DNA from 3 places in the Mesorhizobium quangtriensis genome. Region 1 is predicted to be linked to each of the others. Evidence: predicted binding sites of a transcription regulator. Region 1 holds the regulator's gene; each other region holds the start of a gene.
What was found. The regulator PhoB, encoded in region 1, activates phosphate uptake and scavenging genes when phosphate is short. The targets are predictions, from matches to a motif close to TGTCATNNANCTGTCAT.
Positions count from the first base shown of each region.

Region 2: a site for PhoB is predicted at 2,134-2,150, ahead of ABMA32_RS14450 (YdcH family protein). Genes of this name have one in related genera too.
Region 3: a site for PhoB is predicted at 1,738-1,754, ahead of ABMA32_RS15345 (DUF2794 domain-containing protein). Genes of this name have one in related genera too.

Region 1 covers NZ_JBEBMF010000002.1:1,018,661-1,021,931, reverse strand. The annotation lists gene pstB (phosphate ABC transporter ATP-binding protein PstB) at 1-324, shown strand, start outside; gene phoU (phosphate signaling complex protein PhoU) at 371-1,078, shown strand; gene phoB (phosphate regulon transcriptional regulator PhoB) at 1,104-1,793, shown strand; gene ABMA32_RS13480 (ROK family protein) at 1,808-3,049, opposite strand.
Region 2 covers NZ_JBEBMF010000002.1:1,197,215-1,200,485, reverse strand. The annotation lists gene ABMA32_RS14465 (MFS transporter) at 1-578, shown strand, start outside; gene ABMA32_RS14460 (ArsR/SmtB family transcription factor) at 639-902, shown strand; gene ABMA32_RS14455 (pentapeptide repeat-containing protein) at 971-1,675, shown strand; gene ABMA32_RS14450 (YdcH family protein) at 1,884-2,063, opposite strand; gene ABMA32_RS14445 (YdcH family protein) at 2,302-2,505, shown strand; gene purE (5-(carboxyamino)imidazole ribonucleotide mutase) at 2,633-3,130, shown strand; gene ABMA32_RS14435 (5-(carboxyamino)imidazole ribonucleotide synthase) at 3,127-3,271, shown strand, end outside.
Region 3 covers NZ_JBEBMF010000002.1:1,381,663-1,384,933, forward strand. The annotation lists gene acnA (aconitate hydratase AcnA) at 1-445, shown strand, start outside; gene ABMA32_RS15340 (DUF1223 domain-containing protein) at 620-1,375, shown strand; gene ABMA32_RS15345 (DUF2794 domain-containing protein) at 1,769-2,152, shown strand; gene ABMA32_RS15350 (aminotransferase class V-fold PLP-dependent enzyme) at 2,149-3,271, opposite strand, start outside.

The DNA.
Region 1 (3,271 bases):
GGCACCGGCCTTTCCGGCGGCCAGCAGCAGCGGCTGTGCATCGCGCGCACCATCGCGGTGTCGCCGGAAGTGATCCTGATGGACGAGCCTTGCTCGGCCCTCGACCCGATCGCCACGGCCAAGGTCGAGGAACTGATCGACGAGCTCAGGGAGAACTACACGATCGTGATCGTGACGCACTCCATGCAGCAGGCCGCGCGCGTTTCGCAGCGTACCGCGTTCTTCCATCTCGGCGTGCTGGTCGAGGAAGGCCCGACCGACCTGATCTTCACCAGCCCGAACGAGAAGCGCACCCAGGACTACATCACCGGCCGCTTCGGCTGAGCCGAACCGTCGTCGCAGAACACCCGGAACCCGAAAGGCTCCTCCCATGGGCGAACACACCGTTACCTCCTTCGACGAGGAACTCGACCACATCCAGCGGCTGGTTCGCGATATGAGCGACCTCGCTGGCTCGATGGTCGGCGATGCGATCCGCGCGCTTTTGGCTTCCGACAATGCGCTGGCGCAGCGCGTTATCTCCGACGACGTCATCATGGACGCCCGCCAGCGTGAGCTCGACGACCGCTCGATCGCGTTGATCGCGAAGCGCCAGCCCATGGCGCAGGATTTGCGCGCAGTGGTCGGCGCCATCCGCATGGCCGGCGACCTCGAACGGATTGGCGATCTCGCCAAAAACGTTGCCAAGCGGGTCAGTGCCGTCGGCCATGGCGCGACGCCGCGCAACCTCGCCTATGGCATCGAGGACATGTCGCAACTGGTGCTGGATCAGGTTCGCCGCGTCATAGATCGTTATGCCGACCGCGACGCGGAAGGCCTGCGCGCGCTACGCGCCGACGACGAGAAGGTCGACGTGAAATACACGGCGGTCTTCCGCGAGTTGCTGACCTACATGATGGAAGACCCGCGCAACATCACGGCGTGCACACATCTGCTGTTCTGCGCCAAGAATCTGGAGCGGATCGGCGACCATGTGACGAACATCGCCGAAAATGCATACTATGTGGTGACGGGCGAACAGTTGCCGGTCAATCGCCCTAAGATTGACGAGACGCAGCTCTCGGCTCTGGCGGAATAAGGCCCGGACGGCAGGAGATCGACGGATGATTGCGCCGAAGATCATGGTGGTGGAAGACGAGGAGCCGCTCGGCGTGCTCCTGCGCTACAACCTCGAAGCCGAAGGCTATCAGGTCGAGATCGTTACGCGCGGCGACGAGGCCGAGGTCAGGTTGCAGGAACATGTGCCCGACCTCCTCGTGCTCGACTGGATGATCCCCGGCATTTCCGGAATCGAACTTTGCCGTAGGCTGCGTATGCGTCCCGAAACGCAGCGCCTGCCGGTCATCATGCTGACCGCGCGCGGCGAGGAGAGCGACCGCGTGCGCGGCCTTTCCACCGGCGCGGATGACTATCTGGTCAAGCCTTTCTCGACGCCCGAATTCATGGCGCGCGTGCGGGCGCTGCTGCGCCGCGCCAAGCCGGAAGTGCTCTCGTCCGTCCTCAAGGTCGGCGACATCATGCTCGATCGTGAGGCGCACCGCGTCTATCGCAAGAAGAATGAGATCCGGCTCGGCCCGACCGAGTTCCGCCTGCTCGAATTCATGATGCGCCATCCCGGCCGTGTCTTCTCGCGCAGCCAATTGCTCGACAATGTCTGGGGCGAGACGATCTATATCGACGAGCGCACCGTGGACGTGCACGTCGGCCGCCTGCGCAAGGCCGTCAACACCGGCCGCATGCCCGACGTGATCCGCACGATCCGCGGCGCGGGTTACGCGATCCGCGAGGACTGATCGTAAGGTCCTGCCTATGCGATGTCCGCTTGCAGAAGCGGGGACGCGGGATAGCCATCGGCAAAGATCTCCTGGTCGACATAGGTCAGCGCGCGCATGGCGCAGCCCTGCCTGATCAGCGGCAACTCGTCCGGGATCGTGTCGAACGCGATCGCGTCCGAGTGCTGGCCCCCTGCCGTTTCGGCGATCGCTGCGCGGATTGCCGGCTCCAGCAGGTCGAAGGCCGCAGCACCAGCGCCGACGAAGGCGATCGGAGCCGGGTCGATCAGCGCGAACAGGCTGCCGATGCCGTAGCCGATCGCCGTGCCTGCCTTGCGATAGGCTTCGCGTTCCGGCCCCTCGGCCGCGCGTGCCCGCTCGGCCAGTTGCTTCATGTCCTCGGGCTGTACGCCGTCTTCCGGTGTCGAGAGTTCGCTCTTGCCCTGCGCGTTGCGCCAGATCGCGTAGTCGCCAGCATAGGCTTCGATGCACCCGCGGCGGCCGCAACGGCAGAGCGCCCCGTCCGGACGGTGGATAACGTGACCGAACTCGCCTCCGGAAGATCGCGTTCCGGTGAAAAGGTTTCCTTTCAGCACCAACCCCATGCCGATACCGTGCGACAGCAGGATGGCGATGAAATCGGCGCGGTAGCGCGCCGGATCGCGCCAGCGAAGCGCCACCGCCATCATGTTGCAGTCGTTCTCGACTGTCGTCGGTATGCCGAGCTTGCGCTCCAGTATCTCGGCGAAGGGTACATCCTTGTGAGGCGTTATCGGTGACCAGAGCATGGTGCGCGCGTCTGCGTCGGTGATGCCCTGTATGGCGAGCACGATGCGCAGGGGGCGGGCGCGTCCCTCCATCCCGGCCGTCAGCCGGCAAAGCATCGCCACCAGTTCGGCAATCAGGTCGTCGCGCGAGATCGTCGCCGTCGCCAGCGTGCGGCTTTCCTCGGCGATGAGACCTCCCGAATAATTGATCGTCGCCGCTGACAGCTCGTTCAGCGACAGCACGGCGACGATGACCGTCGCGGCTTCGGGATTGAGCGACAGGCCCACCTGCGGCCTGCCGCGGCGGGCGTTGGCATGTTCGCCGGCCTTTGCCTCCGCCAGGATTCCTTCGTCGATCAGATCGGCTGAAATGGCAGATATGGTGGAATGGCTAAGCCTGGTAGTAGAGGCAATTTCGGTGCGCGACGGCTGGCCGGCGCGTCGCACGGCCGCGATCACAAGCCCGCGATTGCGACGCCGCAGATCGTCATGGCGTATTCCAGCCGTCATTTGCCTGTACTCCTCCCGGCTCGCCCGATGATCGCCTGGGCCGCCGAACTATTCCCGGCAAAGCAGACATCGAGCCAGTTTGCCAAGCTCCTTCCGCCGTTCCCCAACTTGGCCTGGCGCCTCCCGAATCGATATTGACAGAAAGTGGCCGATACGCCACTATTTTTTCGAGGCTCGAAAAAAGTCTTCGGGCTGAAACTGAGTGTCACTGTGCGCCCGAGG
Region 2 (3,271 bases), 180 kb from region 1:
ATGGCGCGCGCATCGGCATCTCGACGGCCGAGATTGCCTTGATGATGAGCCTTGTCGTGGTGGCCGGCGCAGCGATGCAGATGCCCGTGGGGCGCCTTTCGGACAAGACGGATCGACGCTACGTGCTGGTGGGAGCATCAGCAGCCTGCGCGGCTGTCGGCGTGCTGATCTTTCTGTTCACGCCGCGCTCGGGCGCCGCCGTCATCGCCATGACGGCGGCCTATGGCGCGTTCGCCTACACGCTCTATTCGCTGGCCGTGGCGCATGCCAACGATCACGCCAAGCCGGAAGAATTCGTCAAGGTGTCGGGCGGGCTGCTTTTGCTCTACGGTTTCGGCACCATGATCGGGCCGATGGTCGGCGCGGCGCTTATGGGGGTGATGCGGCCCGAAAGCCTGTTCCTCGCAACCGCGCTCGCACATTTCCTGCTCGTCGGCTACACTATCCTGCGCATCGGCCGCCGCGCCCCTGTGCCGCTTGAGCAGCGCGAGGCGTTCAAGACCATGCCCGCCGATAAGGGCGCGACACCGGAGGCTGCGCGGCTCGATCCACGCACACCGGCGGAGGATGCCAAATAGAAGAGCGTTCACGGTGAAGAAGGGAGTTGTGATCGCTCCCGTTCTGTCCCACAAAAAGCGATGACCTTCGCCGATGCATTCCTGGCGATAGCCGACCCGAACCGGCGCCACCTTCTGGAGGAGCTTCGCCGGGGACCGAAGACGGTCAGCGAACTCGCCTCCGGCCTGCCGGTATCGCGCCCGGCCGTTTCGCAGCATCTGAAGATATTGCTCGATGCCGGACTGGTCGATGTAGAGGCACATGGCACCCGTAGGATTTATGCGGTGTCGGCAGGCGGGTTCATGAAGCTCAACATATGGCTGGACCAGTTCTGGGAAGCATGATGGAGATGACGGCGCGGTGCCGAATGGATAGGGTGCGGCAAGGTCCCTGGAGGAGGGTTGAGTTGACGATGTGCGCTGGTTCGACATTCGCCATGAAAGCCGCGCTGATCGTGGCGGCCTCGCTGCTGGCCCTGTCTGCTGCGCAAGCAGCGCCCGACTGCTCGGCCTCCGCTGCGCCGGGCGTCGACTGGACCGGGTGCTCGAAGAAGGTGATCGTCATCAGCGGCAGCGACCTGAAGGGCGCAACGCTTGTCGAGACCGATTTTACCTCCACCGACCTGCGCGACAGCAATTTGATGGCGGCCAATTTCGAAAAGGCGACGCTGGTGCGGGCGTCGCTTGCCGGTTCGCATGCTGAGGGCGCGAAGTTCGACCGCATCGAGGCCTATCGCACGAATTTCAGTGGGCTTCTCGCCAAGGGCGCCACCTTTGCCAGCGCCGAGTTGCAGCGCTCGAATTTCGCCAACGCCAATCTCGTCGACGTGGACTTCACGAAGGCCGATCTCGGCCGGGCGGATTTCACCGGAGCTGACATAACCGGCGCGAAATTCGCGCTCGCCAATCTGTCTCGCGCTGACCTCAGCAAGGCGAAGTTCACCGGCGCGCTCGACTTTGCCAACGCCTTCCTCTTCCTGACCCGCTTCGAGGGCCAGGACTTGTCGGCGGCGACCGGACTGCAGCAGTGGCAGGTCGACATGTCGTGCGGCGATGCGCAGACGAAGCTGCCGGCGGGTCTCAATGTGCCAGGGAACTGGCCCTGCGCGTTCGATTGACGCCGCAGGCCGGGATGTTCCGGAAAGATCGGCGTTAGCCGGAGAAGGCTCAGGGACAAAGTATCGCTCGGTGCGAGCGCAAGGCCTCAAAAGCCCCGCTCGAAAATCCCTAATCCGCCGCTGCACATCAGAAAAATCAAACCACCAACCGGCGGCACGATATGCGCCGCCGACGATAGATATTCGCCGCGTGTGCGACGAAGGGGCGTCAGTGTTTCGTGGGCTGCGCCCTCAGTTTCTCAATCTCGTCCTTGAGGGCCAGCTTGCGCCGCTTGAGAGCCGCGATATCGAGGTCGTCGACCGACGGATGAAGCAATGCTTCATCGATCTCACGCTCGATATCGCCGTGCTTTCGCTGCAGCTCTTCAAGATGGTTGGCAAGAGACATGATTGGTTCTCCCTTTCATGGTTTCCTCGATGCTAACCGAAACAGACGGTATCCACCGCTGGTTCCGCCTATGACGGCACGATGACAGTTTGCCACCTTACGGCTTCGGTGTCGAAGGGCTCTTGGTAGCATTCCCGTGAACGCAAAAATGTGCTATGGGCTGCCGCGCCGGTGGTGCTTGCTTCCGGAGCCCTCCGGATGGCGCTTTTCGGCGCCAGAAACCCTGCAGACGGTAGACATGTCCGACCAGGAACAGAGCGAAATTCGCCTGGAATTCGCAAAGCTCAAGCAGGAACACACGGATCTCGATGCCGCGATCAACGCAATGATGGCGGTCGGCTGTGATCCGCTGCAGATCCAGCGCATGAAGAAGAAGAAGTTGGGGCTCAAGGATCGGCTGAAGGCGTTGGAAGACAAGATCATCCCGGACATCATCGCCTGATTCGCGTTGGAGGCTGGCGCGAGCCGCGATTCCTGCGGCTGCCGTCCTTGCGAGGGCAGGCGAATTCCACTAGGGCCATTTGCGCATTGGGGCCACAGCGCCCGACGAATCGCCGGGAGACATGCCGTTGAACAGCAAGCGCGCCGACGTCGCGATCATCATGGGCAGCCAGTCCGACTGGGCGACCATGCGCCACGCGGCCGAAACCCTCTCCGCGCTCGGCATCGGCCATGACAAGAAGATCGTCTCCGCCCACCGCACGCCCGAGCGTCTCTACGATTTCGCCAAGGGGGCAAGGGACGCCGGCTACAAGGTCGTGATCGCTGGCGCCGGCGGGGCGGCACACCTACCGGGCATGACGGCGGCACTGACGCCGCTGCCGGTGTTTGGCGTGCCGGTGGAATCAAAGGCGCTTTCCGGTCAGGATTCGCTGCTCTCCATCGTGCAGATGCCGGCCGGCATTCCGGTCGGGACATTGGCGATCGGCCGCGCCGGTGCAGTCAACGCCGCGCTTTTGGCCGCGGCGGTGCTTGCGCTTCACGACGAGGCACTGGCCAAGCGGCTGGACAAGTTCCGCGCTGCGCAGACCGCGAAGGTGGCGGCAGAGCCGTCCGAGGGACAATGATCGGTCGGACCAAAACGAAACCGCTCGCTCCCGGAGCGACGATCGGCATCGTCGGCGGCGGCCAGCTTGGCCGCATGCTGGCGATGGCCGCTGCCCGGCTGGGCTACAGAACGGTCATTCTCGAACCGCAGGCCGACTGCC
Region 3 (3,271 bases), 360 kb from region 1:
GAAGGAAGAGATGTCGATCTACGATGCGGCGATGGAGTACCGGAAGGAAGGCGTTCCGCTGGTCATCTTCGCGGGTGTCGAGTACGGCAACGGTTCGTCGCGCGACTGGGCGGCCAAAGGCACCAACCTCCTCGGGGTCCGTGCTGTGATCGCGCAGTCCTTCGAGCGCATCCATCGTTCGAACCTCGTCGGCATGGGCATTGTCCCGTTCGTCTTTGAGGAAGGGACGTCCTGGGCGACGCTTGGCCTCAAGGGCGATGAGACGGTCACTATCGAGGGCCTCGAAGAAATCCGGCCGCGCCAAAAGATGACGGCGAAGGTGACCTATGCCGACGGGACGGTGAAGAACGTCCCGATCCTCTGCCGGATCGATACGGTCGACGAGCTCGAATACTTCAAGAACGGCGGCATCCTGCAATATGTGCTGCGCGACCTCGCTGCCTGAGCAAGGCTGAGAACGTAGTGATTGAAAGAACGGCCTCCTGTCCGACAGGAGGCCGTTCTCCTTGAAATCTCAACTCAACGTGACTTCCTCTTGTGCCGGCTGTCTGGCAAGCATTCCCGCAAAGCAAACAGGCCGGTTGAACCGGTGGGGATGGAACGTCATGTACAGACGGCCATGAAGAAAAGACTGTTTTTATGCCTCGCGGCATGTGCGGCGCTGCTAAGCGCTGGCGTTTCCTTCGCGAGCGATATCCTGAAGCCGCGCGGCGTGGTGGAACTCTTCACCAGCCAAGGCTGCAATTCCTGTCCTCCGGCCGATGCCGTTCTCAACGGCCTCGTCAAGACTGGGGACGTCGTGGCCCTCGGCTATCATGTCGACTACTGGGACTATCTTGGCTGGAAAGACACTCTCGCCACGCCCGACAGCACGGAACGGCAGAAACTCTACGGGAAGGCTTTCGGCAAAAGAGAGGTCTATACACCGCAAGCCATCATCAACGGCCGCGTACACGTCAAGGGCGGCAAGCGCGGAGCCGTTGGGGCGGCGCTGTCGGAGCTTGAAAGGACGGGACAAGGCCTGACTATTCCTATCAATGTCGTTCGCAACGGAGAGAGTGTCATCATCGAAACCGCCGGAGCGCCCAACGGCAAGGATGACGCGCATCTGATCCTCGTACATTTTGCGCCAAGACAGCCCGTGACGATCGAGCGTGGCGAGAACAAGGGGCAGATCATCACTTACGTCAATCCGGTCACCGACGTGCAGACTGCTGGGATGTGGCACGGTAAGCCGGCGCGTTTCGAACTGCCCCGCAGCGAGGTCAACAAGCAGGGTGGTTGCGCCGTTCTACTGCAGAAAGTCAATAAGGAAGGGCTGCCCGGCCCGATACTGGGGGCTGCGGTGATTTCGGCCGAGGCTGGTTCTCCGTAGTGTGGTGGTAAAAAAAGAAAGACCGGCGCCAGCTTGCTTCTGGCACCGGTCATTCAGGATTTTGGGATCGTCGCACCCGACCTTTTGCCAAGGCCGAGGTTGGTTCGATCCGACGCAGACCCGTGGGCGGGGGGCTTGGGGTTTACGAGCCGGTGCCGGACCGAACCGTCTCAGGCAACACACGCAAGGTCGTCGGACATCGTGGCTTCAGCGCGGATAAAAAACGGCAGCATTGTGTCGCAACATCACCAATCGATACAGAATGTTTCAAGCTGTTACCGATGTGTGATTAAAGTTGCGGTCTTGCCCGGATGGGCCGCGCCGGGCTTGCAATTGCGCACCGAAAACGTCACGCTCCGATTTGTCATGAATTTGCAATGAGGGTGTCACGGGATGGAGCGCTCGATAGGGACGGAGGGTGGGGACGATTCCTCAATATTGATCCCTCTGAACGAGGCGCGACGCGAGCGGCTTGGGATGCCGGTCACCTTCCATCGCAAAGAGCTCGACCAGATTCTCCGGCTTTATGGGCGTATGGTCGCAGCAAACGAATGGCGGGACTACGCCATCGACCACCTTCCTGAAAGAGCCGTCTTCTCGGTCTTCCGGCGCACCAGCGAAACGCCGCTCTACAGCATCACCAAGAACCCCTCCCTCGCCCGAAAGCAGGGCATTTGGTCCGTAACCTCGGCGACGGGCCTCATCCTCCGGCGCGGCCACGATCTGTCGCGCGTGCTTGCCGTCTTTGACAGTAAGCTGAAGCTCGTCGAGGCCTAGGGCTGCGGGCGGAGCGAGATTCGCCCAATATGCTTGGCGTGACGGACCATACCCTCCACCAGGGCTTCGACACCTGCATCGGATGTAACCACGCCCGGTGATGCGCGCAGGATGCGGCCGCGGCCGTCGGTCGCGATACCTTGTTCCCGAAGTGCAGCGACGACGGTGGCTGCTTCAAGGCCTTCGGGAAGTCTCATCATGACCGAGCCGCCGCGGCGGCTTTCCGCAACCGGCGTCACCAGGTTCAATCCGTGTTCCAGCGCGGCCTCTATGATGCGGGCTGTGTGCCGCCTGTTCTGGGCAAGGATCGCCACATGGTCCTGCCGCGCATGCCATTCCATGGCGGGCAGGGAGGCGATCGCGGCCATGCAGGCCGGAGTTCCGTTGTCGAAACGGCGCGCGTCGGGCGCATAGGAAAAGCGGTCGAGAGCCCAACTGAACGGATCCGGCTGGCTGAACCAGCCGCGCAGTTCCGGCTGGCATTTCATGATGAGGTCTGGCGTCACGTGCAGGATGCCGGCGCCGGGCGTGCCGCACATCCATTTCAGGCTTGTGGAGACGGTGAAGTCGACCGCCGGATTCGTCACGTCGAAGGGGATGAGGCCGGCCGCCTGGGTGATGTCGACGCCGACCAGGCTGCCCATGCGCCGACCATGCTCAACAAGAGCGGCAAGATCGATGCGGTTGGAGGTGGTGGAGGAGACCCAGGTGAGCAGGGCGACCGCAACGTCTTCATCCCATGCGGCGATGAAATCCTCGTCCTCGGTCCAAGACGCGCCTTGCCGCATCGGCACGGTGTGTAGCCGGAATCCCAGCCTTTCCTGCAATTTCGCCAGAAGGAAATGGTTGGACGGGAAACAATCCGCCGAGACGAGCACGCGCTTGCCGGCAAGCATACCGGGGGGCAGCGCCGTCATCAGCATGTTGACCGCCTGCGTTACGTTCTCGGACGTCGTCACGCTGCCCTCGGGCGCGTTGAGGATGGCGCGCCAACGATCGATGAAGCTCGCCCTTTGCGACAGAAGGTAGGACCATTGGCTGTCGTCGAAGGCGCCCCAGACCTGGGCAAACTCGCTCATTTTCCGGGCGAGGTCCTCCGACTTGCCCTGATACTGGCCT